One region of the Arthrobacter sp. StoSoilA2 genome, then DNA from elsewhere that is predicted to be linked to it. Evidence: predicted binding sites of a transcription regulator. Region 1 holds the regulator's gene; the other holds the start of a gene.

What was found. The regulator LexA, encoded in region 1, represses DNA repair genes until DNA is damaged. The targets are predictions, from matches to a motif close to TCGAACANNTGTTCGA.
Positions count from the first base shown of each region.
Region 2: a site for LexA is predicted at 4,546-4,561, ahead of umuD (translesion error-prone DNA polymerase V autoproteolytic subunit). Genes of this name have one in related genera too.

Region 1 is NZ_AP024643.1:1,771,231-1,786,224, forward strand. It holds gene miaA (tRNA (adenosine(37)-N6)-dimethylallyltransferase MiaA) at 1-616, shown strand, start outside; gene dapF (diaminopimelate epimerase) at 679-1,647, shown strand; gene LDN82_RS08160 (methyltransferase) at 1,628-2,242, opposite strand; gene hflX (GTPase HflX) at 2,735-4,297, shown strand; gene LDN82_RS08170 (ATP-dependent DNA helicase) at 4,290-6,347, shown strand; gene lexA (transcriptional repressor LexA) at 6,357-7,100, opposite strand; gene LDN82_RS08180 (LysM peptidoglycan-binding domain-containing protein) at 7,457-7,816, shown strand; gene LDN82_RS08185 (histidinol-phosphate transaminase) at 7,893-9,011, shown strand; gene hisB (imidazoleglycerol-phosphate dehydratase HisB) at 9,058-9,684, shown strand; gene hisH (imidazole glycerol phosphate synthase subunit HisH) at 9,681-10,442, shown strand; gene LDN82_RS08200 (hypothetical protein) at 10,461-10,601, shown strand; gene priA (bifunctional 1-(5-phosphoribosyl)-5-((5-phosphoribosylamino)methylideneamino)imidazole-4-carboxamide isomerase/phosphoribosylanthranilate isomerase PriA) at 10,636-11,379, shown strand; gene LDN82_RS08210 (SseB family protein) at 11,379-12,308, shown strand; gene LDN82_RS08215 (MFS transporter) at 12,362-13,666, shown strand; gene LDN82_RS08220 (DUF1844 domain-containing protein) at 13,825-14,241, opposite strand; gene infC (translation initiation factor IF-3) at 14,467-14,994, shown strand, end outside.
Region 2 is NZ_AP024643.1:2,003,291-2,018,284, reverse strand. It holds gene LDN82_RS09255 (SpaH/EbpB family LPXTG-anchored major pilin) at 1-1,096, opposite strand, end outside; gene LDN82_RS09250 (GEVED domain-containing protein) at 1,204-3,768, opposite strand; gene umuD (translesion error-prone DNA polymerase V autoproteolytic subunit) at 4,575-5,006, shown strand; gene LDN82_RS09240 (Y-family DNA polymerase) at 4,999-6,297, shown strand; gene LDN82_RS09230 (NmrA/HSCARG family protein) at 6,810-7,685, shown strand; gene LDN82_RS09220 (hypothetical protein) at 8,316-8,807, shown strand; tRNA gene LDN82_RS09215 (tRNA-Val) at 8,778-8,852, opposite strand; tRNA gene LDN82_RS09210 (tRNA-Gly) at 9,123-9,195, shown strand; tRNA gene LDN82_RS09205 (tRNA-Cys) at 9,241-9,311, shown strand; tRNA gene LDN82_RS09200 (tRNA-Val) at 9,350-9,424, shown strand; tRNA gene LDN82_RS09195 (tRNA-Gly) at 9,481-9,553, shown strand; tRNA gene LDN82_RS09190 (tRNA-Val) at 9,578-9,652, shown strand; tRNA gene LDN82_RS09185 (tRNA-Gly) at 9,709-9,784, shown strand; gene LDN82_RS09180 (amino acid permease) at 9,959-11,413, shown strand; gene LDN82_RS09175 (antitoxin) at 11,497-11,730, shown strand; gene LDN82_RS09170 (benzoate/H(+) symporter BenE family transporter) at 11,847-13,067, shown strand; gene zapE (cell division protein ZapE) at 13,081-14,121, opposite strand; gene LDN82_RS09160 (sulfurtransferase) at 14,333-14,994, shown strand, end outside.

The sequences.
Region 1 (14,994 bases):
CAAGCGCGCCATCATGGTGGGGGGTTCTGGCCTCTATGTGCGGGCCGCCCTGGATGTTCTGGAGTTTCCCGGCACGGACCCTGTCTTGCGAAAACGGCTTGAGGACGAATGGGAAACGTTCGGTCTGGCGCCGTTGCGGGCCCGGCTTGAAAAGGTGGATCCCATCTCGGCGGGGCGTCTGGGGGATGCCCGGCGGGTGATCAGGGCCTTGGAGGTCTACGAAATGACGGGACGGCCGTTCAGCTCGTTCATGCCGCAACGCGAGTACTTCCAGCCGGCCATACAGATTGGCCTGGCTGTGGAACGGGAGGTTCTGCGGGAGAGGCTTGCGCTCCGCGTACACCGGATGGTGGATGCGGGCTTGCTCCAGGAAGTGGAACGCCTTGATGCGGCTGGGCTGCGGCACGGCAAGACGGCCTCGCGTGCCTTGGGATATGCGCAGTTCCTCAGGGTGCTCGACGTCGAAGCCACTATCCCGGAGGCAGCTGAGGAAACCATTGTGGCCACGCGGCAGTTCGCCCGGCGGCAATTGACCTGGTTTCGGGCCGATCCCCGCATCGCCTGGCTTGATTGGCAGGACCCTGACCTTGTGTCCAAGGCAGTGGCGCTGGCCTAGCCGCACCGCCACTCCCATACAGCAATTTCTGACCGAACCTGCCCGGCGGGTAGCCTAGTCCCATGGATCAAACCGCCGCAGTTCCCGCCCAGCAGTCCGCCGCTGCCGGTGCCACCGAGTCCACTGCCAGCCTTTCCGGTTTGGCGTTTTCCAAGGGCCATGGAACGGGTAATGATTTCGTCCTGATTGCTGATCCGGGTGCTGTCCACGAGATTTCTCCAGAGCAGGTAGCACAGCTGTGCGACAGGCATCGGGGGATTGGTGGTGACGGTCTTATCCGGGCTGTCCCCTCGCGGTATTTGCCCGAAGGCCGCATCCTGCTTGAGCAGGACGCCTCTGCCGAATGGTTCATGGACTATCGAAACGGCGATGGTTCGCTCTCCGAGATGTGCGGCAACGGTGTCCGAGTGTTCGTGCACTTCCTGATCGACCAAGGCCTGGTTGAGCTCGGGCCGGGTCAGTCCTTGACCATCGGAACACGTGGCGGCATCAAGAAGATTGTGCGCACGTCCGGCGGTTATGCCGTGGATATGGGCCCATGGGAATTCATCTTCCCTGCAGAAGCACAAAGCAAAGCCATGGATGCTTTGGTCAGCGCAGATGGTCTGGAGGTGGCCCGGCCCGGGCTGTCGGTCAGCATGGGCAACCCGCACACGGTGGTAGCACTTGCTGAGCTCAGTGAGCTCGCCGCCACGAAACTGTTCACAGCTCCGGTCGTGGATCCCAAGCCTGCCAATGGCACCAACGTCGAGTTCGTGGTGCCCGCTGAACCGCTGGTCCACGACGGTGTGGGAAGTATCACCATGCGCGTCCACGAGCGCGGCGTAGGCGAGACGCAATCGTGTGGCACCGGTGCGTGTGCGGCCGCCGTCGCAATACGTCACTGGGCTGGCAGCAGCGCCCCCAATGCCTGGCAGGTCAACGTTCCCGGCGGCGTAGTGGAAGTGAAGTTCTTCCCCGGCGAGGACGGCCGCGAACACGTTGAGCTCAGCGGGCCGGCGGTCATTGTGGCTAGTGGGACGCTTTCCTGACCCGAAGGATCCTGAAGGACTTGGAAGTGCTTTCCCGGGAGACTGTGTAGGACTTGTCCAGTTCGTTGGCCAGCCAGCGTTGGAGTGAGTCCGAGCCCAGGTTCTTCTGGACCACCATCCATGCGTTGCCGCCCGGTGCCAGCCGGGGCAGCCACGTCAGGAGAAGCGAGTGCAGCTCGTCCTTGCCGATGCGGATGGGCGGGTTGGACCAGATCGTGTCGAATTCGACGCCGGGATCTACCTCCTGCGGGAGGCTGGCCTTCACGTTGTTCAAGCCCAGGGAAACGGCGTTTTCATTGGTCAGGGCGATGCAGCGCTCGTTGACGTCCACGGCATAGACCTGTGCATGGGGCGCCATGAGCCCCATGGTGAGGGCAATAGGGCCCCAACCGCACCCGATATCCAGCAGGTTGCCCCGGGGCGAGGGCGGTGGAACCTCGGCCAGAAGGACCTTGGTGCCTTTGTCCACACCGTCGGGGCTGAAGATGCCCGACGAGGTCTGCACCTGACGGGTAGCTCCAGCCAGTTCCACAGTGAGGGGCTTGCGGGTAAACGGACCGGCCGGTTGGGCGCTGAAATAGTGTGCAGACTCCATAATTTGCCAGATTAGTTGGCTTCCGGCGGCTTGGGAAACTGCCCTCGGGCCGGGACGGTTTGACAGTGCTGCTAATGTGGAAGGCATGTTCTTGATCTTTGAGTAATCAGCCCGAGCCGGCCAAACAGTCGGCAAGGCACCTGCCCGCGATGCAGGCCCGCTTGGCACATCAGCCCGGCGCATGGCCATTCCGCCCGCAGGTTCCGTCCGGCAGACTCCGCATCTCCCGTTGTTGGTGGATCGCGGTTGCTCAGTAGAACATGTCCCACCCAGCTGTCGCGAAAGCAGTGGCCCAGCCATCTGCCGTCAGCGCCTGGCTTCTGGATTGGCGACGAATTCTCCTGCAGGACAGGACCTCCCGCGGACCAACCCGCTCGATTCAAGCACCACAGGAGGCCCTATATGGCCGAAGCCCGTCAGCCCACCGCGAATACCGTCCCATTGGACACCAAACAGCACTATTCTGGATATGCCGAACAGTCTAAGGAGACCATGACCACCCAGAAGCACTCCGGATCCGATTCCGACGCCCAGGACATGAGTCCTGAACAAATCCAGGCCGTCATTGACCGGATTCTTTCCAAGGATGTACCCGCACAGGCATCCGATGACAATGATGCCAAGGGCGTTTTCGGCAGGGCACAAGCGATCTCCACGCTTGACCACGAACACAGCATTTACGACGGCGACCAGGAAGACCTGGCCGAGCGTCGTGCACTTCGCCGTACAGCGGGCCTTTCCACCGAACTCGAAGACGTCACAGAGGTCGAATACCGGCAGCTGCGCCTGGAACGCGTCGTCCTGGCCGGCCTGTGGACAGAAGGCACCTTGGCTGACGCCGAGAATTCGCTTCGCGAACTCGCAGCACTGGCAGAGACTGCCGGATCAGAGGTCCTTGACGGACTGGTTCAGCGCCGTACGAAACCGGATCCCGGAACGTTCCTGGGGTCGGGCAAGGCCCAGGAACTCAAGGACATCGTGGCTGCCACGGGAGCCGATACCGTTGTGGTGGACACCGAGCTTTCCCCCTCGCAGCGACGCGGACTTGAGGACATCGTCAAGGTCAAGGTGGTGGACAGGACCACGCTGATCCTGGATATCTTCGCGCAGCATGCAAAGAGCCGTGAAGGCAAGGCACAAGTTGAGCTCGCACAGCTTGAGTACCTGCTCCCCAGGCTTCGTGGTTGGGGTGACTCCATGTCCCGCCAGGCCGGTGGCCAGGTGGGTGGAGCCGGCGCCGGTATGGGTTCCCGTGGTCCCGGTGAAACAAAGATCGAGCTCGACCGCCGCAGGATCCGGACGCGCATGGCCAAGCTTCGCCGGGAGATTGCCGCCATGAAGCCTGCGCGCGAGACCAAGCGGGCCAACCGCCGTCGTAACGCCGTACCTTCGGTTGCGATTGCCGGCTATACCAACGCTGGTAAGTCCTCGCTCCTGAACCGGCTGACCGATGCTGGAGTGCTGGTGGAAAACGCGCTGTTCGCCACCCTGGACCCGACGGTCAGGAAGGCGCAAACGCCGGACGGCATCGGCTACACGCTGGCCGACACCGTTGGGTTCGTCCGCTCGCTGCCTACGCAACTGGTGGAAGCCTTCCGTTCCACGCTGGAGGAAGTAGCCGACGCAGACCTGATCCTGCATGTCGTGGACGCCTCCCATCCCGACCCGGAAGGGCAAATCGCGGCAGTGCGTGCTGTCTTCACCGAGGTCGACGCCCGCAAGGTCCCCGAAATCATCGTCCTGAACAAAGTGGACGTGGCTGATCCTTTCGTAGTGGAACGCCTGAAGCAGAAGGAGCCGCGGCACGCCGTGGTTTCCACGCGCACAGGCCAGGGCATTCCTGAGCTCCTGGAAGAGATCAGCCGGTCCATTCCCCGGCCGGGAGTCCGCCTCGAAGTGTTGATCCCGTACGACCGCGGTGACATGGTCAACAAGCTGCACAACTCCGATTCGGAAATCCTGAGCCTCGAGCACGAGGAAAACGGAACCCGCGTGGTGGCCATGGTCCGTGAGGGATTGGCGGCCGAACTGGAGTCATTCGTCAGCAATGGTTGAGAAGGTGGCGGCGGACGTCGTCGAGTCGGTGGGGGAGAAGTTCACCCTCGAACTGTTGGACAAAGCTGTTGCCGGGATGGGCGGTCAAAGCCGTTCAGGCCAGCACGAGATGGCCAGGCAAGTCACCAAGGCCATCGAGTCCGGTGAACATTTGTTGGTCCAGGCTGGAACGGGAACGGGTAAGTCCTTGGCGTACCTGATTCCGTTGATCGCCCATTCCATGGACAGCAACAAACCGACGCTTGTGTCCACCGCTACCTTGGCCCTGCAAACGCAGATTGTTGGCAGGGACCTGCCCCGGCTGTTGGAGACCATAAGCCCGGCCCTTGAGCGTCCCGTGAACGTGGCGCTCGTTAAGGGCCGGGCAAATTATGTTTGCCTGCAAAAGCTGGAGGGCGGCTTCCCCAGCGAAGAGCCGTCCGAGGGGCAACTTTTTTCCCTGGGTGAGGACACCAGCGTTCCCCATTTCGCAGCGGCGGTTGGCGGCCCGTCGTCGCAATTGGGCAAGGAAGTGGTCCGGCTCCGTGAATGGGCCGAAAAGACGGCCACTGGCGACCGCGATGAACTGATGCCGGGTGTCACCGACCGCGCCTGGAGGCAGGTCTCCGTGACGTCCATGGAGTGCCTGGGAGCGCAAAAATGTCCGCTTGCCGAGGAATGCTTCAGCGAGCAGGCACGGGCCCGGGCGGCTGAGGCTGACGTCGTGGTGACCAACCATGCCATGCTGGCCGTCAGTGCCTTCGAAGGCCTTGCTGTCCTGCCCGAGTACGACGTCGTTGTGGTTGACGAAGCACATGAGCTGCAGGACCGGGTCACGGGAGCTGTGACAGGTCAGCTGTCCGTGGCAATGGTGCATGCTGCGGCTTCGAGCGCGCGCAAACACACCGCTATTACCGTAGACGCCCTGAACGCGGCCGCCGATCGATTGGACATGGCCATTGCCGGTGTCCCCAACGGACTGCTGCCCAATGGGCTAAACGACGAACAACTGGACTGCCTGGACCAGCTGCGCGATGCCACACGCGCCGCATTGTCCGACTCGAAAACCGACTCTTCAAACGCGGTCGACGGCGGGAGGCAGCTTGCGCGCTCACGGCTCATGCTCATTCTGGAACTGTGCGAGCGGATGCTCGCAGCCAAGGAGAACCGTGAAGTGGTGTGGTTCTCCAGAAACAGCACCTTCGATCCCCAGCAGGGATACTCACACCCGGACGAGACCGCGCCCGCACTGATCAACATCGCCCCGCTTAGCGTTGCCGGCCGCCTGCGGGAGGGCCTTTTCGCGGGGCACACAGTGGTGCTTACTTCTGCCACGCTGGCCATTGGATCTGCCTTTGAACCCGCAGCCGGTGGCCTGGGGCTTATTGGAGATGGGGCGCCAAGCTGGACCGGGTTGGACGTCGGGTCACCTTTTGATTATCCGAAGCAGGGTGTGCTCTACGTGGCCAAGCACCTGCCCAAGCCCGGCAGGGGCACTTCACCCGAGGCCCTGGATGAGCTTGAAGACCTCATCCGTGCATCCGGTGGGGGAGCCCTGTGCCTGTTCTCATCGCGTCGGGCGGCCGAAGAAGCTGCAGATGCCATGCGCCCACGGCTGGATGTGGACATCCTCTGCCAGGGAGAATCCACCATGGCAGCACTGGTGAAGCAATTTGCCGATGAACCGGACACCTGCCTCTTCGGCACCATGTCCCTGTGGCAGGGCGTCGACGTCCCTGGCGGTTCATGCCGCCTTGTGGTGATTGACCGCATTCCGTTCCCGAGGCCCGATGACCCGCTAATGACCGCACGCTCACGGGCCGTTGCACAGTCCGGGGGCAACGGGTTCATGGCGGTGTCGGCTACGCATGCGGCAATTCGTCTTGCACAGGGAGCAGGACGCCTCATTCGTTCCACCGGCGACAAAGGCGTGGTGGCCGTCCTGGACTCACGGCTTTCCACCGAACGGTACGGCGGGTTCCTGCGTGCCGCTTTGCCGCCATTTTGGGCAACGACGGACCGCAACGTGGTGCGCGGCGTCCTGGAACGCCTGGGCGCAAAGAAAACGTAGGCGAACTCCCTAGAGGGAGCGCAGTACCGAGACGACCTTGCCCATGATGGTGGCCTGGTCTCCAAGTATCGGTTCGTACTGCGTGTTCTGGGGGAGCAGCCATGTGTGGCCGTCCCGCTGGCGGAAGGTTTTTACCGTGGCTTCGTCATCCAGGAGCGCTGCCACGATATCGCCGTTGATGGCGTCATTCTGGCGGCGGACAACCACCCAGTCACCGTCACAAATTGCGGCATCGATCATTGAGTCCCCAGCGACCTTCAGCATGAACAGTTCGCCGTGGCCCACCAGTTGCCGGGGCAGGGGCAGGACATCCTCAATAGTCTGGTCGGCGAGGATGGGCCCACCGGCAGCAATGCGTCCAACCAGGGGTACCATCGCGGTGTCGCTGGCGCTGGCCAGTTCCGTCACGGCGAGTCCGCCTGCGCTGCGGAGTGTAGTAGCTGCTTCCACTCCGGGAATTGTCCCGCCGTCAAGGGTCAAAGGCATGAGTACTTCCATGGCGCGGGGGCGCTTGGGATCTCTGCGCAAGTAGCCGAGCTTCTCCAACTGGGAGAGCTGGTGCGTGACGCTGGAGAGGCTCGCGAGACCCACGGTGTCGCCAATTTCGCGCATGCTGGGCGGATACCCGTTGTCATTGACAGACCGCTGGATGGTTTCCAGGATTTTCTTCTGCCGGACAGTCAGGCTTTTGGGACTCTTTTGAGGCTGCTGGCTCCGCAGGGGTGCCCCGCCGCCGGTGGCTTTCGCTGCCATGTTCGCCAATGCCCTTCCGTTCCGCCCGGCCACGGTCTGAAGTGTGCCCGGGGATGTGGGATCCGAAAAAATGTCAGACCCTCCTGTTCCACTGAAACAGTGCCTGTTTCTTCACTCAAACCTAGGCCAGGCACAGGCGTTTATCAAACATTCGTTCTAGCGAGTCTCGACACCGTTCGATGATAAGTGCTAAAAATGTCATAGCAAGGTTCGAATATGTGTTCTATAAAGGTTGAGCGCGGTTCGGATGTTCGAAGAAAGTGTTCGAACATTCGGGGCCGGGCTCGGCGAACACAAGGAATTGGCAGCCGGCAACGGGCATCCGATGCAGGCAATCGCTCAGAAGGGCTCAGCTCATGTCCGCAATCTCTACGTTCCACGAATTCCGCAACACTCCGGCTCCTGCGCGTCTCCGGCTTACCCAACGCGGCAGGATCGTCTTCTTTGGAATTCCCGTCATGCTGCTCCTTGCCGCGCTGCTGAGCCTTGCCGGCTTCATCAACTCCCCGGCCAAAGCTTCTGATTCCCAAGCCCAGCTGCAGCCGCCGGTGGCAGTTACGGTTACCGTCCAGCCAGGGCAGTCCCTGTGGGGCATCGCCGGTGCGGCCGCGCCGGAGCGGGACCCCCGTGATGTCATCGCGGAAATCATCCAGTTGAACGATCTCCGCGGGGGACGCATCCAGCCCGGCCAGCAGCTGTTCGTTCCCGCCAATTGAGCGGCCAGGGGCGAGGGGCCAGCGTCTCTGGCGTCACAGTTACTCCGCAGTCGCACCGGCACCTTAAACTGTCTTGGTGAGTGACCAGCTTGAGCGACTTGACCGACTTCCCCTTCGGACCAACCTGCGTGGATTGAGCCCTTATGGCGCGCCGCAGCTTGACGTCCCCATTTTGCTCAACGTCAACGAGAACACCCATGGCGTGCCGGCAGATGTGCAAGCGGCGATTACCCAGGCTGTTGCCGCCGCGGCCACTGGCCTGAACCGGTACCCTGACCGCGAATTCACGGAACTCCGTGAATCCCTTGCCGATTACCTCGGACACGGGCTTTCCGCGGAGAATATCTGGGCAGCCAACGGCTCCAACGAGGTCCTCCAGCAGATTTTGCAGGCCTTTGGAGGTCCGGGGCGTAAGGCGCTGGGATTCCCTCCCACGTATTCCATGTACCCGTTGCTTGCCAGTGGCACGGACACTGAGTATGTCCGTGGGGTGCGGGCTGATGACTATGGCCTGGATGCGGCTTCTGCGGCTGCCCAGGTGCGGGAGACCGGCGCAAATATCGTCTTCCTGTGCTCGCCGAACAACCCCACGGGAACGGGACTGGGCCTGGACGTGGTCGAAGCCGTCTACGAAGCCGGCGAGGCCAGCCAGGCAATCGTCATCGTGGACGAGGCTTATCACGAGTTCGCGCACGACAACACCCCGAGCGCACTGACGCTGCTTCCCGGGCGGGAGCGTTTGATCGTCTCGCGCACCATGAGCAAGGCCTTTGCCTTGGCAGGTGCCCGGTTGGGCTACATGGCTGCCGCGCCTGAGGTCACCGATGCCATCAGGCTCGTTCGGCTGCCCTACCACCTTTCAGCCGTCACACAAGCCACGGCTCTGGCCGCCCTGAACCACCGCGAAGCGCTCATGGCCGACGTCGAAGACATCAAAGTCCAGCGGGACCGCATTGTGACCGAGCTCCTCCGAATGGGACTCAAGCCTGCGGCCTCGGACTCAAACTACGTGTTCTTCGGTGGGCTTTCGAACCCGCACGCAGTCTGGCAGGGCTTGCTGGATGCGGGAGTCCTGATCCGCGACGTCGGTATTCCAGGGCACCTGCGGGTGACTGCGGGAACAGAAAAGGAAACAACGGCCTTCCTGGAGGCCCTGGAAGCCCTTCTGGACAGCGCTGCGTCCCAGCCCAACTAAACTTGTCAATAGACCCACCCCATTCTTCGTGTATAAGGACGTCCCAATGAGCGAAACCGGCGCCAAGCCGTCCGCTGACCGCACTGCGCGCATGGAGCGCACCACCAGCGAATCCTCCGTCCTGGTGGAGATCAACCTGGATGGCACCGGTGTCTCGGACATCAGCACCACGGTTCCCTTTTATGACCACATGCTGACGGCGTTGTGCAAGCACTCCCTGATTGACATGACCGTCAAGGCCACGGGTGACACCCACATTGATGCCCACCACACGGTGGAGGATGTGGCCATTGCCTTTGGTGAGGTTTTGCGTACTGCCCTGGGCAACAAAGCCGGAATCCGCCGCTTCGGCGAAGCAACGGTTCCTCTGGACGAGGCCTTGGCGCACGCTGTCGTGGATGTTTCGGGACGCCCGTATCTGGTGCACGGAGGAGAACCTGCAGGGCAGGAGTACCACCTGATCGGTGGCCACTTCACAGGCTCGCTGACCCGTCACGTCTTTGAGGCCATCACGTTGCACGCCGGTATCTGCCTGCACATGAACGTCCTCGCAGGCCGGGATCCCCACCACATCGTCGAGGCCCAGTTCAAAGCCTTTGCCCGGGCTCTTCGTTCTGCAGTGGAGTCGGATCCCCGCGTGGAGGGCATTCCATCCACCAAGGGGGCGCTATGAGCGGGCAAATCCTGAAGGACGGTGCGGTTATTGACGCTTCGGCTACCGTCAAGCCGGAGTCTCCCGAAGGCAAGCCCACGGTTACGGTGCTGGATTACGGTTCAGGCAACGTCCGTTCGGCTGTTCGCGCCCTTGAGCGTGCAGGCGCCCAGGTGGTTCTTAGCTCCAAGCCTGAGGACGTACTGAATGCCGACGGGCTGCTGGTCCCCGGCGTGGGTGCCTTTGAAACGGTGATGAGGGAACTCAAGGCCGTCGATGCCATCCGCATGATTGGCCGCCGCGTCGCGGGTGGACGGCCTGTCCTGGCGATCTGCGTTGGGTTGCAGGTCCTCTTCGAGGCCGGAGTCGAACACGGAACCGAGTCCGAGGGGATGGCCGAATGGCCGGGCAAAGTTGAGCTCCTTCCCGCCCCCGTGGTTCCCCACATGGGTTGGAACACGGTGGACGTGCCTGAAGGATCCAAGCTATTCGCGGGCGTCGAACAGGAACGTTTCTACTTCGTGCACTCATACGGCGTGCAGGAGTGGAACTTCGACGTCGTCCAGCCCCGGATGGCTCCACCTTTGGTGACGTGGTCCGAGCACGGAGCCCCCTTTATCGCTGCTGTTGAAAATGGCCCCCTGTGCGCCACCCAATTCCACCCCGAGAAATCCGGAGATGCCGGGGCACGCCTCCTGCGCAACTGGGTGGACGGGCTTCGCAAACCTGAAGCCAAGGTGGCACAAGGTCCGGCAGCGGACGATCGTGGTGCAGCCTAAGTGTGGTCGGTAGTGCTTATGGGCCTTGCCGGCGTGCTGGTGGGTGGAGGTATCTCCTTCCACCAGCAGAAGAAGCCACTGTGGGTTTCCGTTTCCTTTTATGTGCTGGCGGGGATGTCCCTGCTTGCCGCCTATCTCCTGACGCTGCCGGGCAACTGAACGCCTCGCGTCCCCATCAACTCCTAGGACACACATGACCACCTCTGCCCAGTCCGTTCTGGAACTCCTCCCCGCCGTCGACATCGTTGATGGCCAGGCAGTCCGCCTGCTGCAAGGCGAGGCAGGCTCGGAAACCAGCTACGGTACGCCTCTGGAAGCTGCCTTGAACTGGCAGAACGCCGGTGCTGAGTGGGTGCACATGGTGGACCTCGACGCCGCTTTTGGCCGTGGCAACAACGCGGACCTCATCAGCGAGGTCGTCTCCCAGCTCAACGTAAAGGTTGAGTTGTCCGGCGGTCTGAGGGATGACGAGTCGCTGGAACGCGCCCTGGATTTGGGCGTGGAGCGGGTAAACCTCGGTACGGCAGCACTGGAGAACCCTGAGTGGACACGGCGTGCCATTGACCGCTTCGGTGACAAGATCGCCGTCGGCCTCGATGTCCGTGGTACCACCCTGGCTGGTCGCGGCTGGACCAAAGAAGGCGGCGACCTCTGGGAAGTTCTTGTCCGCCTGGAGGACGCTGGCTGCGCACGCTACGTGGTCACCGACGTCACCAAAGACGGAACGCTGCAGGGCCCGAACGTTGATTTGCTGCGCCAGATGGTGCAGAAAACGGGTAAGCCCGTGGTGGCTTCAGGCGGTATCTCCAGCCTTGAGGATCTTCGCGTGCTCCGCGAACTCGTGCCCTTGGGCGTCGAGGGTGCCATTGTTGGCAAGGCCCTTTATGCAGGTGCTTTCACTCTGCCCGAAGCCCTGGATGTAGCCGGTCGCCGCTGATGGCTGCTTCACGTCCCACAGATTCCGGCCCGGAGAACCACCCGGGCAACCGCGATGCCGGACGACGCGAACTTCCGGGCCACATTGCTGCTGCCTTGGCTGGCGCCGGGGGAGCCACCGACTCCGCGGGGCAACCTTGGGAAGGCCGGAGCCTGAGTGGTGACGATGCCAGGATCCACAATTTCGAAGACGACGACGGCACGGCTGATGCCGGTTACCTCGCGGCCGTTGCTGCACTGCTGAACGGTACGGGCAGTGAGGCAGACGTCCTGGCTTCACTCGCTACCGCCAGGGTCTTTGTTCCCGTGATAGCCCAGCTCGCCGAGGAAGCCGAAGGCGTTGGCGGGCTGCACGCGGACAAGCAGGCGGATATGGCATTAGTCACACTTAAGGCGCCTGATGGCCGGAAGGCAATGCCGGTCTTCACCACGGCCGCCGCTCTTGAATCGTGGCATGCAGAGGCCCGGCCCGTAGCTGTTTATGCGGCAAGGGCGGCCCTTTCGGCCGTTTCCGAAGGCGCTCAATTGCTGGTGTTGGACCCCGGTTCAACGTTCACTTTCGTGGTTCGGCGGCCAGCCATGTGGGCGTTGGCTCAGCAGCGGGACTGGACGCCGTCATACCTTGATGATCAACTGGAGTTTGCTCTCGCTTCACAGGCCGAGTCGTTTCCGGCGGTGCGCCGGCTCGAAACACAGGCCGGTGGTGGCGTCGCCTCCCTGACTGCGGACGGCCGCACGGTCCCGGGCGGAGGCGCTGGCCCGGAACTGCGGATAGTGCTGTTCCTTGAGGACGGACTCGACGCCGCTGCCGTCCAATCGCTGGTGGCTGACCTGAACGAGGCGTGGGCGCAGCTGGAATCCTTTGCCGAGGGCGTCGATTCCATTGAAGTAAAACTGCAACGTGCGGCGCAGGAGCCTGGGCGGCACTAACGGCAGTACCCGTCCACCGGGGACTGCCCCGGGGGAACAAGAGGAATTAGCCCGTGAACTTCGCTCTCTACAAGGAGATGCTTTCCATCCGCCCTGTCCGGCGGCTCCTGCTGGTGGGCATGGTCGCCCGTATTCCGCATTCAGCGGCTGGCGTGCTCCTGACGCTGCACATTGTCCTGTCGCTGGGGCAGGGCTACGCCGCCGCGGGCGCTGCTGCCGCCGTCATGACCATAGGTATTGCCTTGGGGGCGCCTTGGCGTGGTCGGCGCGTTGACATGGTGGGCCTGCGTAAGGCGCTGATCCCTTCCGTCATCTCGGAAACAGTGATCTGGTCTCTTGTTCCGCATGTCCCGTACGCCTGGCTGCTTCCCTTGGTCTTCGTGGGGGGCTTGTTCACATTGCCTATCTTCAGCGTGGTGCGTCAATCGTTGGGCGTCATGGTGGACGGAGACCAGCGACGCTCCGCGTTTGCGCTTGATTCCATCGCCACTGAGCTCGTGTTCATGATAGGTCCCGCTGTTGGCGCGATCGTCGCAACGAGCGGCTTCTCGGCCGTGGGACTTACCGCGGTGGGCATCTCTGTCTCCGTGGCCGGCCTGTTCTTGATCTGGTTCAACCCTCCGACCCGCAGTGATGCCAAGTGCACTCCGGAGGAATCCGCGGCACGGGCCGCTGCGGACCTTGCCGCCGCCGAGGCAGCCATGGTCGCCTCCGCACCGGGCCACGTGCAGGAGGCGGCGTCTGAAATGGCACCGGCAGCCATCTCCCGTACAGCCGGACTTCGGAACCGCGTGGCCCGCAATTTCACCTGGTTTACGGTTTCCGTTGCAGCGCTTTTCGCCGTAGCTGCGGGATCGGGGATGGTACTTAGCGGTTCGGACGTCAGCATTGTTGGCCTGTTGGAGCGCGGCGGACACCAGAACGAGATTGGCATCGTCTTCTTTTTCTGGTGTGCGGCATCGGTTGTGGGCGGCCTCATCTACGGTGCCATGAATCGTCCGGTCTCTCCCATGCTGCTGTTGTTGGGCATGGCCGCGCTCACCATCCCAATGGGTTTCGCACACGATACCTGGACGCTGGCGGTGCTCTCGATTCTCCCCGGCCTTCTTTGCGCTCCAGTGCTGTCTGCGTCATCGGAGAAGGTGGCGGACCTTGTCGATGAGGAACGCCGCGGCGAGGCCATGGGGTGGTACGGATCCGCGCTGACGGCCGGGATTGCGTTCGGCGCACCCCTTGCCGGGATATTTATTGACCATGTAGGGCCGTCCGGAGGTTTTGCTTCCGTCGGCTTCGCCGGAGTCGTACTCTGCATCGCGGGCTTCGCCCTCATGTCCCGGCGCCGCCGCGCCCGGGTGTAGCTCCAGCATTGCCAGGGTCTAGCTCCTGTATTGCCAGGTGTAGCTCCAGCATCGCTAAATGTTCGCCGTAATCCCTGTGTCGGCGGCATTAACGACGACGGCGGCCCGGCCACATATGTGGTCGGGCCGCCGTTGTAGGTACTTTGGGCAGTTCCTGGCTAGTTCACCGGCCCGGTGAACTTCTCACCCGGGCCTTTGCCTGGCGCGTCAGGGATAAGGGAAGCTTCGCGGAATGCCAACTGGAGGGAGCGCAGTCCATCACGCAAGGGCCCGGCATGCTGCGAACCGATTTCGGGGGCGGCCGCCGTTACGAGGCCGGCCAATGCAGTGATGAGCTTGCGGGCCTCGTCAAGGTCTTTGAGGTCTTCTGCGTTGGGGTCATCGGCGAGGCCGACCTTCACAGCGGCGGCGCTCATCAGGTGGACCGCGCCGGTGGTGATGACTTCTACAGCCGGAACTTCCGCGATGTCACGGATCTGCTGGGAGACCCCGGAATCGGCCGCGGGGGCCGCAGCTGTGGTTGTGTCGGCGTCCTTGGAGTAGGAATTGCGCGAATTGCTGTCTTCAGTGCTCATACTGGTAAGCTTGTCACAGACCGACTGGAAGTCGTTATTCGCATTAAATGCTCCCGCCCCGTGCAATGTGCGCTTGGCGGGTTATTTCTGTAGAATTGATTTTCAGTTTGCAAGCGGAGTTCTCTCCCACCCGCGTCAGCCGTTTTCCCTCCGGGGAACAGGATTCCTTCACGGAACAAGAGGTTGCCGGGTACTGGTCGGACACACCGAGGCGTAGCCTCTGGAGTGCGTGCCCCCTTCAAGGGAGCACACCCGATCCTTGAGGCCTTCGATTGCACCAGCAATTGGAGGCCTTCTCTATTTGCCGGTGAAACTCACCACAACCACAGGAGCTTTAACATTAGCGAGCCAAGAATCAATGAGCGTATCCGCGTCCCCGAGGTGCGGCTGGTCGGCCCTGCCGGCGAACAGGTAGGAATCGTCCGCATCGAGGACGCCCTGCGTCTTGCTGCCGAATCCGATCTCGATCTCGTTGAAGTTGCCCCGCAGGCTAAGCCTCCTGTTTGCAAGTTGATGGACTTCGGCAAGTACAAGTACGAAGCTGCCGTGAAGGCGCGTGAGGCCCGCAAGAACCAGACCAACACGGTTCTGAAGGAAATCCGTTTCCGCCTCAAGATCGACAAGCACGACTACGAAACCAAGCGCGGACATGCACTTCGCTTCCTCGGCGCCGGTGACAAGGTCAAGGCAATGATCCAGTTCCGCGGCCGCGAACAGCAGCGTCCGGAGATGGGCATCCGCCTGCTTCAGAAG
Region 2 (14,994 bases), 230 kb from region 1:
CGGCTTTCGCGTCGGCTTCGTTGGTGTAGACGGAGAACGCGGCACCGGCAAGGGCTGCACCGTTCTCGTTGACCTTCTGCAGGGTCATTTCGCCCCACTTGGTCACGACCGGGGGCGTGACGACCGGGCCGCCGGGCTGGCCCGGGGCGATGGTGAAGCTGGCAGCGTTGGGGTAAACGAGGGCTTCGTTTTCGATTTCACCGATGGTGTTGACCTTGGTGTTGACCATGACCTGCACGCGGGTGTCGGTGTGGGCTGCCAGTTTGGCCAGGCCGGCGGGGGTGAAGATGACCGAGACGGTGTTGTTCGCGGCGTCGAAGTTCACGGTGTAGTCCGTGCCCGCGGTCAGGGGTGTGCCGTCAGCGAGGGTCGCGGACGCGCCGATGTAGGTCAGTTTCTGGTCCAGGACGTCCACGATCTTGTAGCCATCGATGACGTCTTCGTTCGGGATGTCACCGGTGATGGTGAAGTCGATCTGGTCCCCGAGCTTCACGTCCGGGGCGTCCGTGACGGTCTTTTCAGCACCGGCGACGGAGTTCTTCGGGTAGACGTGGACGTCGTAGATCCAGTTGTCGTTGTTATCCGGGTCCGTCAACGGAACGGAGACCAGGAACGGGGCCGAGGGTGTCACACCGGCCGGGTAGTTCGTTTCCGTCACCAGGTACAGGCCCACCGGCAAGGCGGTGAACGCTGCGGTGCCGGCAGCGTCGGTGGTCTTCACCTGGGCAGCACCCAGGGTGTACCCGGCGCCGGTGATCGAACCGTTGGGATCGGCCGGGGCGAAGACGCTGGAGAGGTTGTGCGCGGCGTCCCAGCCGGCGTTGGTGGACAGGTCAATGGTGTTGACCTGCTCGATGGTGAACTCGATACCGGCCAACGGTGTCAGGCCGGTGGTGTCCACGGACGTGCCGTTGTTCGGCAGGCCCGTCGGGGTGGAGGGACGTTCGAACTTATGGACCGTGATGGAACCGGTCATGTCCCCGTCAACCAGGGGCGCAGCCGAAGCCGGGGCCACGGAGAAGGACATCGCCAACACCGCCCCGGCGATCGTGGCGGCGGCGGTCTTCCAAAGCCGCCCGGTGTGGTGATTACTCACAGTGTTTTCCTCTTTCATCGTGATGGTTCTTCCTACAGGTGGTACTCGGAGATGGACATGCACCGCCCCGCCCCGCAACACGCACAGGACCAGGAGGGAACTCTTCTTTAGGTAGTGACCGGCTCGTCCCGGGGGGTCGTGGATTCCTGCTGCCGGCGGTGGTTGGCGGCCAGGGCCAGGGCGAGGGCGGCCAGCAACAGGGCCGATCCTGCGGTGGTGAAGGGCCACCAGCCGATGCCGCCGGACTCGGGCAGCTCCAGGGCCGGAACGTCCCGGACCGTGAGCAGGAAGATCCCGTCACCATCGGCGTCGGTGCTGGTCACCACCCCACCCGCGGAGCCTTGACCCGTGGAGCCTTGTCCGAGGGTTACGGTGCCGTTGGTGGCGATGGTGAATTTCACCGGTTCGGCCAGGAGGTTGAAGCCGGCCGGGGCGGTGGTTTCTTCAAGCCAGTACGTTCCGGGCTGGATTCCTTCGAGTTGGAACCGGCCTGTTTGCCCCGCCACGGCCGTCACGGCGGGGCTGGCCAGCACGGCACCGGGGGTGCCGGCGTTATCGACGTGCACCGCCCAGGTGGAGCCGGCCATCGGCACCCAGGTCCCGCCGGAGGACTCGCCGATCTTCTCGATCAGGACCTTCGCCGGGGTGTGATGGGTGGTGGTGCAGTCAGGGCCGGCCGCTCCGGAAGAGGGTGCGCAGGTCTGCGGGGGTGTGGTGGTGGAGGTGCCCGTTACGACGTTGACGAGTTGTTCGTTCCACGCCCCGGCTTTGACCAGCACACTGTACGTCAGGGTGGCCGTCTGCCCGGCCGGCAGCGTAAACGCCGCCGTGGTCAGCACCGTGGAGGGTGGTACGGGGTTGGCCACCGGCACGGGTGCTCCGGTGCCGATGACCAGGGTCGCTGACCCGGACACGAACGTCGCGTCATCCAGGACCTCTGCCAGGTTGTCCTTCAGCACCACCCCGGTGATGGTGCCGCTGATACTGGACGCCGTCACCGTGTACACGATGGTCTGGCCAGGGCTCACGGACTGGTTTGCGGGAACGGACCCGTTGACCGTGGCGCTCTTCTTGATCTTCCACGCAGCCGGCGCGGTGACCTGCGCATCATCGGTTGCCGAAACAGGCAACCCCAGGGGCGGGTTCCCGGTGACCTTCGCCGTGTTGGTCACCAACCCCGTGGTCACATCCGAGGCCGTGACCACATACGTTGCGGTCGCCGTCACGGACTGCCCCGGCAAAAGGATCCCCGGAAGGCCAGGCCAGGCATACGACAAAGCCGACATCGTGCCCGTTCCGGAGAACTGGGTTTCGGTGATGACCACCGAGGTCAGCGTCACGTTGCCCGTGTTCTTCGCCACGAACGTATACGTCGCCGTTTCCCCGGCCACCAGCGTGGTCTTGTTCACCGTTTTCACCAACGTGATCGCCGGAGCAGACGAGGGAGCAACAGTGAAGACGTAATCCTCCACCTCACCGGAATCCGATGCACCGATCGGGACCTGGACCTGGGCGGTCGTGTAACCGATCCGGAACCGCGCATACGTCGTCCCCGCACCCACCCCGGCAGGGACCACCCAGGTCAGCGTCGCCGACGTCGCACCGGCCACGAACGAGGCGCAGGCCCGCTCGGTAGCGCTGTCGAAAATCCCGTTCCTGTTGAAATCAACCCACCCACACGTCATGCCCGGCTTGCCCGCCCCGCTGATCGCCACCGTCGTGGAATAACCCGTAGAACCCTGCACCATCGGAGCCAGCGTCACGCCGTCGTCCATCAGGTCCAAAGCCGCCGTCGCACCCGCATTCGGCGAAACCGTGCCGTTCGCCACCGACGCGTTGTCCTCAGTGACATTCGCCCCCAACGTCACATCCGACAGATCCGCCCGCGCAGCATTGTTTTGATCGTAAGTAGCAGGCGCATCACCAAAATCCTGCGGAACCGTCATCGCAATGACAAAGTTGTCCCTGTTGTGCAATGGGTCCGTACTGTCATTGACTGTGTAGCCCGGCAAGGCCGCAGTAGTTTGGACAAAAACAGCACTGACATTGAACGTCAACGAGGTCACAATGCCAGTGATACGGACCGAACCGCAGCCAGCGGTCGCCTGCGCGTCGATGGGATCGGGCGTGCCCGTCTGCACATTCGTATTACACGCCGTTCCGGCGTTGTCGTTGGTAGTGGTGATCGAGTTTCCAGAGACGGAAAGATTTCCACCGGAGAGCTTGGTCATGGTCAACCCCGAGGTCGCGAGGTTCAACACAGCGTGCTGCTGGGACTGCTTGTCAACGCTCCCGTTGCTGCCTACGTCATTCAAAACGTATCCGCCGAGGCCCACGATGTTGAGCACAGGATTCCGCGCCGGCTGGCTGAAAGCGATAGTGATAGTCCCCAAGCCTGTGCACGTGCCAACCGCTGGGCAGTTGTTGATCAGGTTCGATGAGAACTCCACCCCAGGAGCGGTGCTTGAAATGCCGGGTATGAAATCAGAGGCAACGTAGCCCCTGCTATCGAGCGTCGACCTGCCCACCAGATCGGTCAGTCCGGATTGATCGTACGTAGCCGTAAGGCCCGATCCCGGCATCGTCAAAACAGCGACCCCACCTGTGACGCTTGCCTGGTTGGTTGCTACTTCGTAGGCGTGAGCCGATGGACTTAGGTGGAGCACCCCCATTGAAAGTGCACCAAAAGCGACCATTAATCCGGCAACGAAGGCTGTTATTTTCCCAAGCAGATACTTCAAGGGATTCTCTCCAATGAACAGTGACCGACAGACCCCACAGCCGACGGCCAAACATATGTTGCGGAGCCTGACCGATTGCGTCCGGCAAGGTCGGGTCTCCAGTCAAAGGAGTGCGGGATTGGAAAAGTTCATGCCGCAAAAAGCGAAAACTCTTTGAGAAGCTTGGGGCTCCCCAGGGGGCGACCGGGCGGGAACTCGGACCTTCTCGCCGGATCCGGAGCTGGCCGGAAGAGGCTGTCATCTGGAACAACAGCCTGGTGGACTTTGATGCCCTCCAGCGCAGGATGGTTACTGCCAAAGCCGAACTACCGGCTCTGGCGCATCAGCTGCCGGCAACCTTCGCGGCCTTCGATGTCCCGGAGTGCTGGATGAAATCACCACCGAGGAAAGCTTTCTGAGAAAACGCGTCACTACCCTCTGCTAACGCGCACTACGTAGACGCGGGGCTCAAAGGCCACGGAATCTCTGTTAGCAAAACAGACTGTGGCTTCTGGCCCCCGTCACAAGCGCACCGCCTGCACAGTTTGTCCGGACTGAGTACGCAGGTCAGTGCGTACGCACGTTGGACAGGGGGACAACCCCCCGTCCTGGCCAACGTGCAGTGTGGCCGGTCACCTCCGGTTGGCCGGTCACACACCCCGGGCATAAGTCACCGAAGGCAACTTGGTGGAGTCCCTATTCTGTCGGTGGAACGGCGTACACTTTAATTCGAACATATATTCGAAAAAAGGTGTGTTGTGGGCGCGATAGTTGGCCCCCGTGTGATAGATGCGGGACTCTCTCTGGTAGCTGTACTGATGGCACCGGTAGCGGTTGCTGCTGGCTACCCCTCACCGGCCCAGGATTACTTCGACGGTCGCATTGACCTGAACGAGCACCTGATCAAGGACGTGACCAGTACCTTCATTGTCCGAGTCACCGGGCAGTCCATGCAGCAGGCCGGCATCAGCGACGGCGATGAGCTGATCGTCAACCGCGCACTGGAGCCCAAGGACGGATCTGTCGTTGTCGCTGTTCTTGACGGCGAGCTGACCATCAAGAGGCTGAGGATCACCGCCCACGGTGTCGTCCTGCAGGCCGACAACCCGGACTTTCCTGACATCAAGGTTCCAGCGCTCTCGGACCTGACCATCTGGGGCGTTGCGACACGGTGTTTGCACCATGTCTAAGCCCGCAATCATGCGCCGGATGCAGGAGATAGCGCATGTGGACGTGAACTGCTTCTATGCCTCAGCCGAGCGTGTCTTCAATCCCGCGCTGGAGGGTAAACCGCTCATAGTTCTCTCCAACAACGACGGCTGCGCGGTCACCCGTTCACCGGAAGCCAAGCGTCTGGGCATTGGGCTCGGCGAGCCGTGGTTCAAACTGCGCCCCCGGGCCAAGGAATGGGGCCTGGTGGCCCTGTCCAGCAACTACGAACTGTACGGGGACATTTCAGCCAGGGTCATGGAGCTGCTGGGCAGGTATTCAGCCTGGCTGGAGGTCTACTCCATCGACGAAGCATTCCTGGGCGTCAAGGGTGAACCCGATGAGCTGCTGCAGCTGGGCAGGACGATGAAAGAAGCCTGCAGGCGCCACGTTGGCGTGCCTGTCTGTGTGGGCATCGCGCCCACGAAAACGCTGGCCAAGCTGTGCAACAAATGGGCCAAGAAGAACCCCTGCTTCGATGGCGTCTGCCGCTGGGAATCTGTACCCGTCGAGCAACGGGAAGCACTCATGGCGAAGCTGTCGGTGATCGAAATCTGGGGCGTGGCCACCAGACTCACCAAGCGCCTGAACGCGATGGGAATCTTCTCGATCCTGGACCTCACCCGGGCTAATCCTGTAGCGATCCGCGACAAGTTCTCCATTGTCATGATGCGCACAGTTCTGGAGCTGCAAGGCACTCCGTGCATTCCCATGGAGGAAGAACGCATCGGCCGGGACCAGCTGATCTTCTCGCGGTCCTTCTCCACACCAATCACCACCGGTGCCGGATTGCGGCAGGTCATGAGCGTCTACGCGCAGATGGCCAGTGCCCGCTTGGCCAAACACGACCTGCAGGCGAAGGTATTGACGGCGTTCGCAGCGACGTCACACTTCAACCCAAACGAAAAGTCCTTCCCGTCGGCGTGTTTGGCGCTGCCGATGCCCACCGCTGATCCTGTGCTCCTGACCAGGGCAGCCCACGCCCTACTCCCCCAGGTCCACGAGGGAGTGAAGTACGTCCGCGCCGGGATCATGGTCACCGACCTCCGCCCGACCGGTAATCAGAAGCCCCTGGAATTGTTCGAGAACCCGCACGAAGAACGCGGCATCGGCATCCTCGTCGAAGAGGTCAGCAAACGATACGGCCGTGGCTCCATTGGACTGGGCCATGCCGGCATCAAAAACGGGCCGGACTGGTCCATGAAACGCGACATGCTCTCCCCCAGATACACCACCCACTGGGACGAACTCCCCCTCGTCAAAGCTGCCTGACCGGCAGCAACAACAGAAAGGAAACCGCAGTGGCTCTCGCACCCGAGGCCGGCACCGCGTAGCTGTCGGCGCCGGGGACGTCGCCAGCGTTGAGTACTGGCAGGTGCAGGCTCGACCATCTGGAGCCCACGCAGAGCTGCATACGTTCACGCTGCGGCGGGAGCCGCCGGCCACCGGGTGGCAGCTCTATTCCCGTTCCCGGGCAGCTGTGGGAGCGGGCCTGGCCTGCCTGAGTGCAGCGCGGAAGCTGGTTGAGGCCGATGCGAGCGCTTGGATCCAGTACGGTGGTTGCTCGCTCCAGCCGTAGGCCAGATCCACTGGGCAGGCGCACAGACCACAACAGTCTGGAGCGGCTACATGGATGGCGCCGCCCGCTCCGGCCGCCGAGCCGCCGAGCCGCCGATGAAATCCTCGAAAAACTCTCGCAACCGGCGCTCTCATCCGCCCGGACGGGGCGTGGGCTGTTCCTTCCGCCCCGGGTCAAATCCTCGGCCCGAATGGGATACTGAGCTATGGTTTTTTCGTCGGGCAGGGGCACTCCGGGTGTGGTGGTAGTGGTCGGTGCGACCGGCCGGCAGGGATCGGCCGTGGTCCGTCACCTCCTCAAAGACGGTTGGCAGGTGCGCGCCCTGACCAGAAATCCGTCCAGTGACGCTTCACAGGCCCTGCGCGCGCTCGGCGCCCAGGTTCCGCATGCGAACACCGAGGATCCCGGCTCTCTTCGGACGCCGTTCCAAGGGGCGTACGGGCTTTTCAACGTCCAGAATCCCATGACCAGTGGAATCGACGCCGAAGTCCGGCAAGGCAGCAACGTGGCGGAGGCAGCCGCTGAAGCGGGCATACGCCACGTGGTGTACGGGGCGGCAGGAGTCAGCGACCAGCCAACAGGCGTCGGTTCCTGGGACTCGAAGCTGGTTATCGCCCGGCGCTTTCGCGAACTCGGACTGCCGCTCACCGTGCTCCGGCCAATGGCGTTCATGGAACTAATGACGGACAAAGGTTACTATCCGCAGTTTTCCACCTGGCACCTGATGCCAAAGCTAATGGGCCCGACCCGGCCGGTGGGCTGGCTCTGTGTTGACGATCTGGGCGCCATCGCCGCCCGGATGTTCGCCGACCCCGAACGGTGGAGCGGCGCGGTGCTGGGACTGGCATCTGACGTGCGGTCAATAGACGAGTGCCGCACCTTGTGGCGGGAACGGACCGGACGAAAGCCCCGTGGTTTGCCGATGCCGGAGAAGCTGTTTGAACGGTTCGTGGGGAAGGACCTCACCACCATGTGGCGATGGCTGCGGACCGGGCAGTTCGACATGAGTACGCAGGCAACGCGCGAGGTCCTGCCGGAGGCCCGGACCGTTAAGGAATGGCTGATACAACGGCCAAAGTGAGCGGTACTGAGCACCGCGGAGACTGCGGGGCTGCCGCTTACCTTACCTGCCGGAGGTCGGGGCTCGAACTGCTCCTTGGTTGGAGGAAGGCACGACGCCGAAGACGCCACGGCAGCCGCTTTCCTTGAGTTATGGCGCCGTCGGGAAGGCGTCAGGCTGGTTGATGGTTCGATCCTTCCGTGGCTGTTGGTTACAACGACAAACACCGCCAGGAATCTTCAGCGATCAAAGGTCCGCCATCGAAGGCTCTTAGACGCCATTCCCAGACGCAGAGAAGCCGAAGCGGAACTGGATCCGGCCCATCCAAACCACGACTCGTCGATGAATGATGAGGTCGCAGCGGCGTTGGCTGTCTTGAAGCCCTTGGACCTCAGGCTGGTCAGCCTTGTCGTTTTCGAAGAGTTGCCCTTGCCAGCGGCAGCTGAAGCACTCGGGATTTCACCCGGGGCAGCTAAAGTCCGTCTGCACCGTGCCCGCCAGAAGCTGAAGGCCGTGCTGCCTGGATCACCTCACCATGTCCATTCGCCAGTATTGAAAGGAGACCCGTCATGAACCCCCTCGACTGCCGTTTACAGCGGCACGGCAACGATTGACCTTGGACAGGCTCCCGCTGGTGCGACGGGTGTTGAGGTGGAACTCACCTGCCTCACCGAAGGTAAGTTCGTTTTCCCGGATGGCGCCAACGTCTCCTGCTCTTCGTCCGATCTGGGAACACACGGTGCCTGGTCAAAATATGTCGTTGCTTTGGAGCCCTCAACACAAGGGGTGACCATCACAACCGATACTGGGAACAGGTGGCAGATCAGCGCCAGATACATCACACAAGCTCCTACCGAGTGGAAAATCAACGCGAAGGGCGAGAGCTATGGCGTCGAGGTGCCAGGACGCGAAGCCCCGGACCTACTCGCAGTAACCGCCACCAACGGAGCAAAGGGCTACGTGTACTCCGACCAGATGAACGGAACCGATCCGGCAAGCCCGGAAGAAGCTGCCAGGAACCTGCCTAGACACCAACGCGAAATCCCGGTTTACCTCAGCGATGGCACCACGCCTGAAAGCAAAGAAACCCCCGGAAAATCCGGGGGTTTCTGTTGGTGGGCGATACTGGGTTCGAACCAGTGACCTCTTCGGTGTGAACGAAGCGCGCTACCACTGCGCCAATCGCCCCGGTACAACGGGTAAAAGCTGCATCAACTCGCTGATGCATACAGAAGACTAGCCCACCCGGGCTGGATTGCAAAACGCGCTCAGACCACCGAATCACAACTCTGGAATTACAGCCGTGAAACTCCCCAAGAGGCCCGGAAATTCAAGGATCCAAGCCCCTTGGGAAGCAAAAGCAAGCAACCGATTTGGAGTTTGAAGCAACCTCCTATAGAGTTTTTACTCGTCGGAAAGCGACGGAATGCCTACTGGGCAGGCCGGCGTAACGGCACTGCGGACGTAGCTCAGCTGGTAGAGCACCACCTTGCCAAGGTGGATGTCGCGAGTTCGAATCTCGTCGTCCGCTCGCAAGGCACTGTCAAGGCAAGAATTCCTCGGAATCTGCTTACACGGTGGGTTGGCCGAGAGGCGAGGCAGCGGCCTGCAAAGCCGTATACACGGGTTCGAATCCCGTACCCACCTCGGTGAAAACCATGTCTTCCAGTCACGGCTGGATGCATGGGCGATTGGCGCAGCGGTAGCGCGCTTCCCTGACACGGAAGAGGTCACTGGTTCGATCCCAGTATCGCCCACCAGAACAAGGCAACTTGTTTGTTGTTGAAGGCCAGGCATTGCCGGGCAGGCAACATGTGCGGACGTAGCTCAGCTGGTAGAGCACCACCTTGCCAAGGTGGATGTCGCGAGTTCGAATCTCGTCGTCCGCTCTCCTTTCATTAGGACCCGGAAACGGGCGATTGGCGCAGCGGTAGCGCGCTTCCCTGACACGGAAGAGGTCACTGGTTCGATCCCAGTATCGCCCACCAGAACAAGGCAACTTGTTTGTTGTTGAAGGCCAGGCATTGCCGGGCAGGCAACATGTGCGGACGTAGCTCAGCTGGTAGAGCACCACCTTGCCAAGGTGGATGTCGCGAGTTCGAATCTCGTCGTCCGCTCCAACAAAAAGGCAGCTCCTCGGAGCTGCTTTTTTTATGCCCACGCGGAGCCAAATGCCATTCATCATTTGGAGTAACTGATACACCTAAGAAAAAGTCGCTTTATCTAATGTGATTCCTCTCGCACAATGTAATGCGAACTCATCACCGTTCCACGCCAACTGGCAGGAGTACCCCATGAATCAACAGACGGCTTCCCAATCCGTCATGCGGCGCAAGCCCATCGACGATATCGAGGAAGAAAGCAAGCACAGTGGACTCTTCAAGAGTCTTGGCCTCTGGCAACTGACGGCCATCGGCGTCGGCGGCATTATCGGCGTCGGCATTTTCTCGCTGGCCGGCCTTGTAGCCCATGGCGACGCCAACAATCCGGGCGTAGGCCCTGCAGTGCTCGTCTCGTTCCTTATCGCCGGGCTCGCTTCCGGCGCGGCCGCTCTGTCCTATGCCGAATTTGCCGGCATGATCCCCAGGGCCGGCTCCGCCTACACCTATGGCTATGTGGCATTGGGCGAGATCATTGGCTGGTTCATTGGCTGGGATCTCCTGCTTGAATACATCGCCATTGTTGCCGTTGTGGCAATCGGCATCTCCGGCTACTTCGATGCCTTCTTGTCCGGCATCGGAATCCACATGCCTACCTGGATGACGTCCACAGTGGATGAAGGCAAGGGCGGCATCATCAACCTTCCGGCGATCCTGGTGTGCCTCCTGGTGACCTGGATCCTCAGCAGGGGAACCAAGGCTTTCGGCCGCTTCGAATTGGTGGCTGTTGCCATCAAGGTGGTGTTGATCCTCTTCATCATCGGGTTGGGCATTTTCTATATCAACACTGAGAACTTCAATCCGTTCATGCCCAGTGGTTTCGGCCCGGTCTTTGCCGGTGCAGCCACGGTGTTCTTCGCTGTCTTTGGTTACGACGCCATGAGTACCGCCGCGGAAGAAGCCAAGGACGGCAAGAAGCACATGCCCAAGGCGATCGTCCTGTCCCTGATCATCGCCATGCTGCTCTACGTGGCAGCTACGCTCGTCCTCACCGGCATGCAGAACTACAAGGACATCGATCCCAAGGCTGGCTTCGCATCGGCCTTCACCGGGGTTGGCCTGCCTATCATCGCCACCATCATTTCGGTCTTCGCTGTCCTGTCCATCCTGACCGTGATGCTGACCTTCCTTCTGGGCGTTACCCGCGTATGGTTCTCCATGAGCCGCGACGGCCTGCTGCCGGGATGGTTCGCCCGTACCGACCGTCACGGCACACCCCAGCGGGTGACCTGGATCGCGGGCATCGCCTCAGCGTTCCTCGCCGGCGTTTTCCCGATCAAGGAAGTGGCGGACCTCACCAACATCGGCATCCTGGCAGCATTCGTTGTGGTTTGCATTTCCGTCATCGTCTTCCGCTACAAGAAGCCAAATGCCCCCCGCACCTTCCGTTTGCCGTGGATGCCCGTAGTTCCCGCCTTCGGCGTGCTGGCTTCCGCGTTCCTGATGTCCCAGCTGCATTGGGAAACCTGGCTGCGTTTTGCCGTCTGGCTCATTGTTGGCTTGATCATCTACTTCTCCTACGGCCGGAAGCACTCGCTCATGAATCCGGACAGCCCACGCCACCTTGAGCTCAGTAAGCCCTTGGCGTAGCGCCCCTGGAATCCTTGGCACGTCCAGGATCTGGTGTTAGGGTCGGACGCGGAGGAGCGAACTGGCTCCGCGAAGGAAGGGAGGTGCCCGTGGGTTTAATTGACGACCTGAAGGGTAAGGCTCAGGGTCTCATTCAGGGCAACGAAGAAGCCATTCAGAATGGCATCGAAAAGGCCGGAGACTTCGTCGACCAGAAGACAGGCGGCAAGTTCGCAGGTCAGGTTGACGCGGTTCAGAATGCCGCTTCCGACTTCGTGGCTTCAACAGACGGGAACGCCGCACAGGCTCCCGTCACGGATGAGCCTAAGCAGCTGTAGCTGCCTGAGCCCGCCGTACCAGATACGTCAAGGGGGCACCGGTCCCGCCGAGAGGCGCCACCGGTGCCCTTGGCGTTTAACCGGTCTCCAGCTTCCAGTCCGGTATTTTGGTCCTTATGCCATCAGCCTCTTCCGCAGTCCAGCGTCCCTCCCGCCAGGACACGGTGGGGCCGCCCATCTCGGCTGGCATCGTCACCGCCCTCGTCGGTTTCACGTCCTCGTTCGCTGTGGTTCTTGCCGGACTGAGGGCTGTGGGAGCCAACCAGGCGCAAGCCTCCAGCGGCCTGCTGGCCCTCACACTCACGTTCGGACTGGGCATTTTATGGCTGGCATGGCGGTCGAAAATGCCTGTCACCCTGGCGTGGTCCACGCCGGGTGCCGCGCTCCTCGCCTCTGCAGGAATGGTCGACGGCGGCTGGCCGGCAGCGGTGGGTGCGTTCGTCGTCGTCGGGGTGCTGATCGTCCTGACGGGGTTACTGCCCAGCCTTGGCAGGCTCATGACGAAGATACCCACACCGCTTGCGCAGGCGATGCTCGCAGGCGTCCTCCTCCCCCTGTGCCTGGCTCCTTTTAGATCCCTGGGAGAAGCGCCGTTGCTGATTGGCCCGGTGGCCCTTTGCTGGTTGGTAATGACGAAGTTCGCGGCCCGCTGGGCGGTCCCGGCCTCACTCGTGGTCGCCCTCGCCGTCATCGGCATCCATATCGTGGCGAACGGCGTTCAGATTCCCGGGGATGACCTGTTGCCGCGGCTCGAGTGGACCACTCCAACATTCACGGTGGAGGCAGCGGTGGGGCTTGCCCTTCCCCTGTTCATTGTCACGATGGCATCGCAGAACATTCCCGGCGTCGCCGTGCTTAAATCCTTTGGCTTCACAACACCCTGGCGGGCATCGATGGTGGTCACCGGAGCCGGAACCATTGCGGGCGCTCCATTCGGAGGCCACGCGATCAACCTTGCTGCTTTGAGCGCGGCATTGGCGGCCGGAGAGGAAGCAGGGAAAGACCACAGCAGGCGGTGGATCGCGGCATTCGTGGCTGGCCTTGCCTACCTGGTACTGGCAGCCTTCTCGGCAGCCCTTGTCACGGTGGTGGCGGCTGCACCCGCCGGCTTGCTTGAAGCTGTCGCAGGCTTGGCCTTGCTCGGCACGCTTGCCTCAGCCATCTCCTCCGCATTGGCAGTTGCCGAAGAACGCGTACCCGCGTGCATCACCTTCCTGCTTGCCGCCTCAGGGATCAGCTTCGCAGGAGTGGGGGCTGCCTTCTGGGCTTTGGCGGGAGGCATCCTGGTCCGCTGGTTGCTGAAAGACCGGGAACCGCTGACACCTTCACACAAGTAGGGCCTGAACCGGATCAGGCAGGTTCGTGGTTCTGTCCCTCGCGGGCGAGAGCCGTAAGCCTGGACACGGCACGGAAGTACTTCTTCATGTATCCCCCGGTCATCATCTCTTCGGTGAAGAGTTTGTCGAAGGGGACGCCGCTGGCAAGAATCGGCACATCTTTGTCATAGAGGCGGTCGGCGAGGACCACGAAGCGCAGCGCTACTGCCTGCTCGGTAATCGTCTCGACGTCGCGCCACACCACGGCTTCGATGCCTGAGATCAGCTGGCGGTACCGGCTGGGGTGGACGCCGGCGAGGTGGTGCACGAGAGTGCGGAAATCATCCACGGCAACTGTTTGTCCGTCGAACTCGGCGTGCATGCGGTGCTTGAGTTCTTCAGTCTTCAAAGGTGATGGAGCTGCGGGCAGGCCACGGTGGCGGAAGTCTTCGCCGTCGATCCTGACGACGTCGAACTGGTCGGCAAGGACCTGGATTTCCCGCTGGAAGTCCACGGCTGCGAAGCGGCCTTCGCCCAAGGAACCCGGCAGGGTGTTGGAGGTAGCGGCCAACTTTACGCCGGCGTCGGCCAGTTCGCGCATCAGGCGGGACATCAGCACGGTGTCGCCGGGATCATCGAGTTCAAATTCGTCAATGCAGACCAGCTTGTAGTTGCTGAGGGCTTCCACGGTCTTGCGGAACGAGAGCGCGCCCACGAGGTTGGTGTACTCAACGAATGTGCCAAAGGCCTTGGGACCAGGAGACCTGTGCCAAAGGGAGGCCAGGAGGTGGGTCTTTCCGACGCCGAAGCCTCCGTCAAGGTAAATGCCGGCCCGAGTGGCGGGGGTCTTCTTGGCGAACAACTTCTTGAACAGCCCGCCGCCGTCATCGGCGCCCACGCCATCGGCAAAAGCCGACAGCAGCTTGACCGCATTGGCCTGGCTGGGCTGGGCGGGGTCCGGGCGGTAGCTGTCGAACGATACCTCTCCGAATCGCGGAGACGGGTAGAAACCCTTGAGGAGTTCCTCCACGGAGACTGCCGGCGTGCGGGCAGCCAGTTGTTCGATCTGTACCACGGTGGTCCGTTCTTCCAGTATTTGGGTCCCCAGCAAGAATACCGGCATCGGGCGTCCCGAAAACGGCGACGTGACCAAGGCCATGTTTCACCATGTGACCAGCGGGGAAGCATTCCTCGCGGCCCGTGGTTAGTGTTGGAGCACGCCGGGCCGGCAACTGATGCAGCTTCCAGGGCCTGGCTCCGCCCGTTGTCAGTGAAAGGCCATCATCATGTCCTACCCCGTTGAACAAAACGAAAAGTTCGCTTCCTACGCGAACCCTGAACGACTCGTGTCCACGCAGTGGCTTGCCGCAGCACTTGCCGAAGGCGCCATCGCCGACGGCAAGCTGGTAGTCGTGGAGTCCGATGAGGACGTCCTCCTGTACGAAACCGGCCACATTCCGGGTGCCGTAAAGATCGACTGGCACACCGACCTGAATGATGAAGTGACCCGCGACTACGTGGACGGCGCCGCATTCGCCTCCCTGGCTGCATCCAAGGGCATCTCCCGCGACACCACTGTGGTGATCTACGGTGACAAGTCCAACTGGTGGGCAGCCTACGCCCTCTGGGTCTTCACGCTGTTCGGACACGAAGATGTGCGCCTGCTGGACGGTGGCCGCGACAAGTGGATCGCCGAAGGCCGCGAATTGACCACGGACGTACCGACGCCGGCCCCGGGAACCTACCCCGAAGTAGAGCGGAACGACGCTCCCATCCGCGCCTTCAAAGAGGACGTCCTGGCTCACCTGGGCAACCCCCTGATCGATGTGCGCTCCCCCGAGGAGTACACGGGCCAGCGCACCCACATGCCCGCGTACCCGGAAGAAGGCGCGCTGCGTGGCGGCCACATCCCCACTGCTGCTTCGATCCCGTGGGCCCGCGCTGCCGC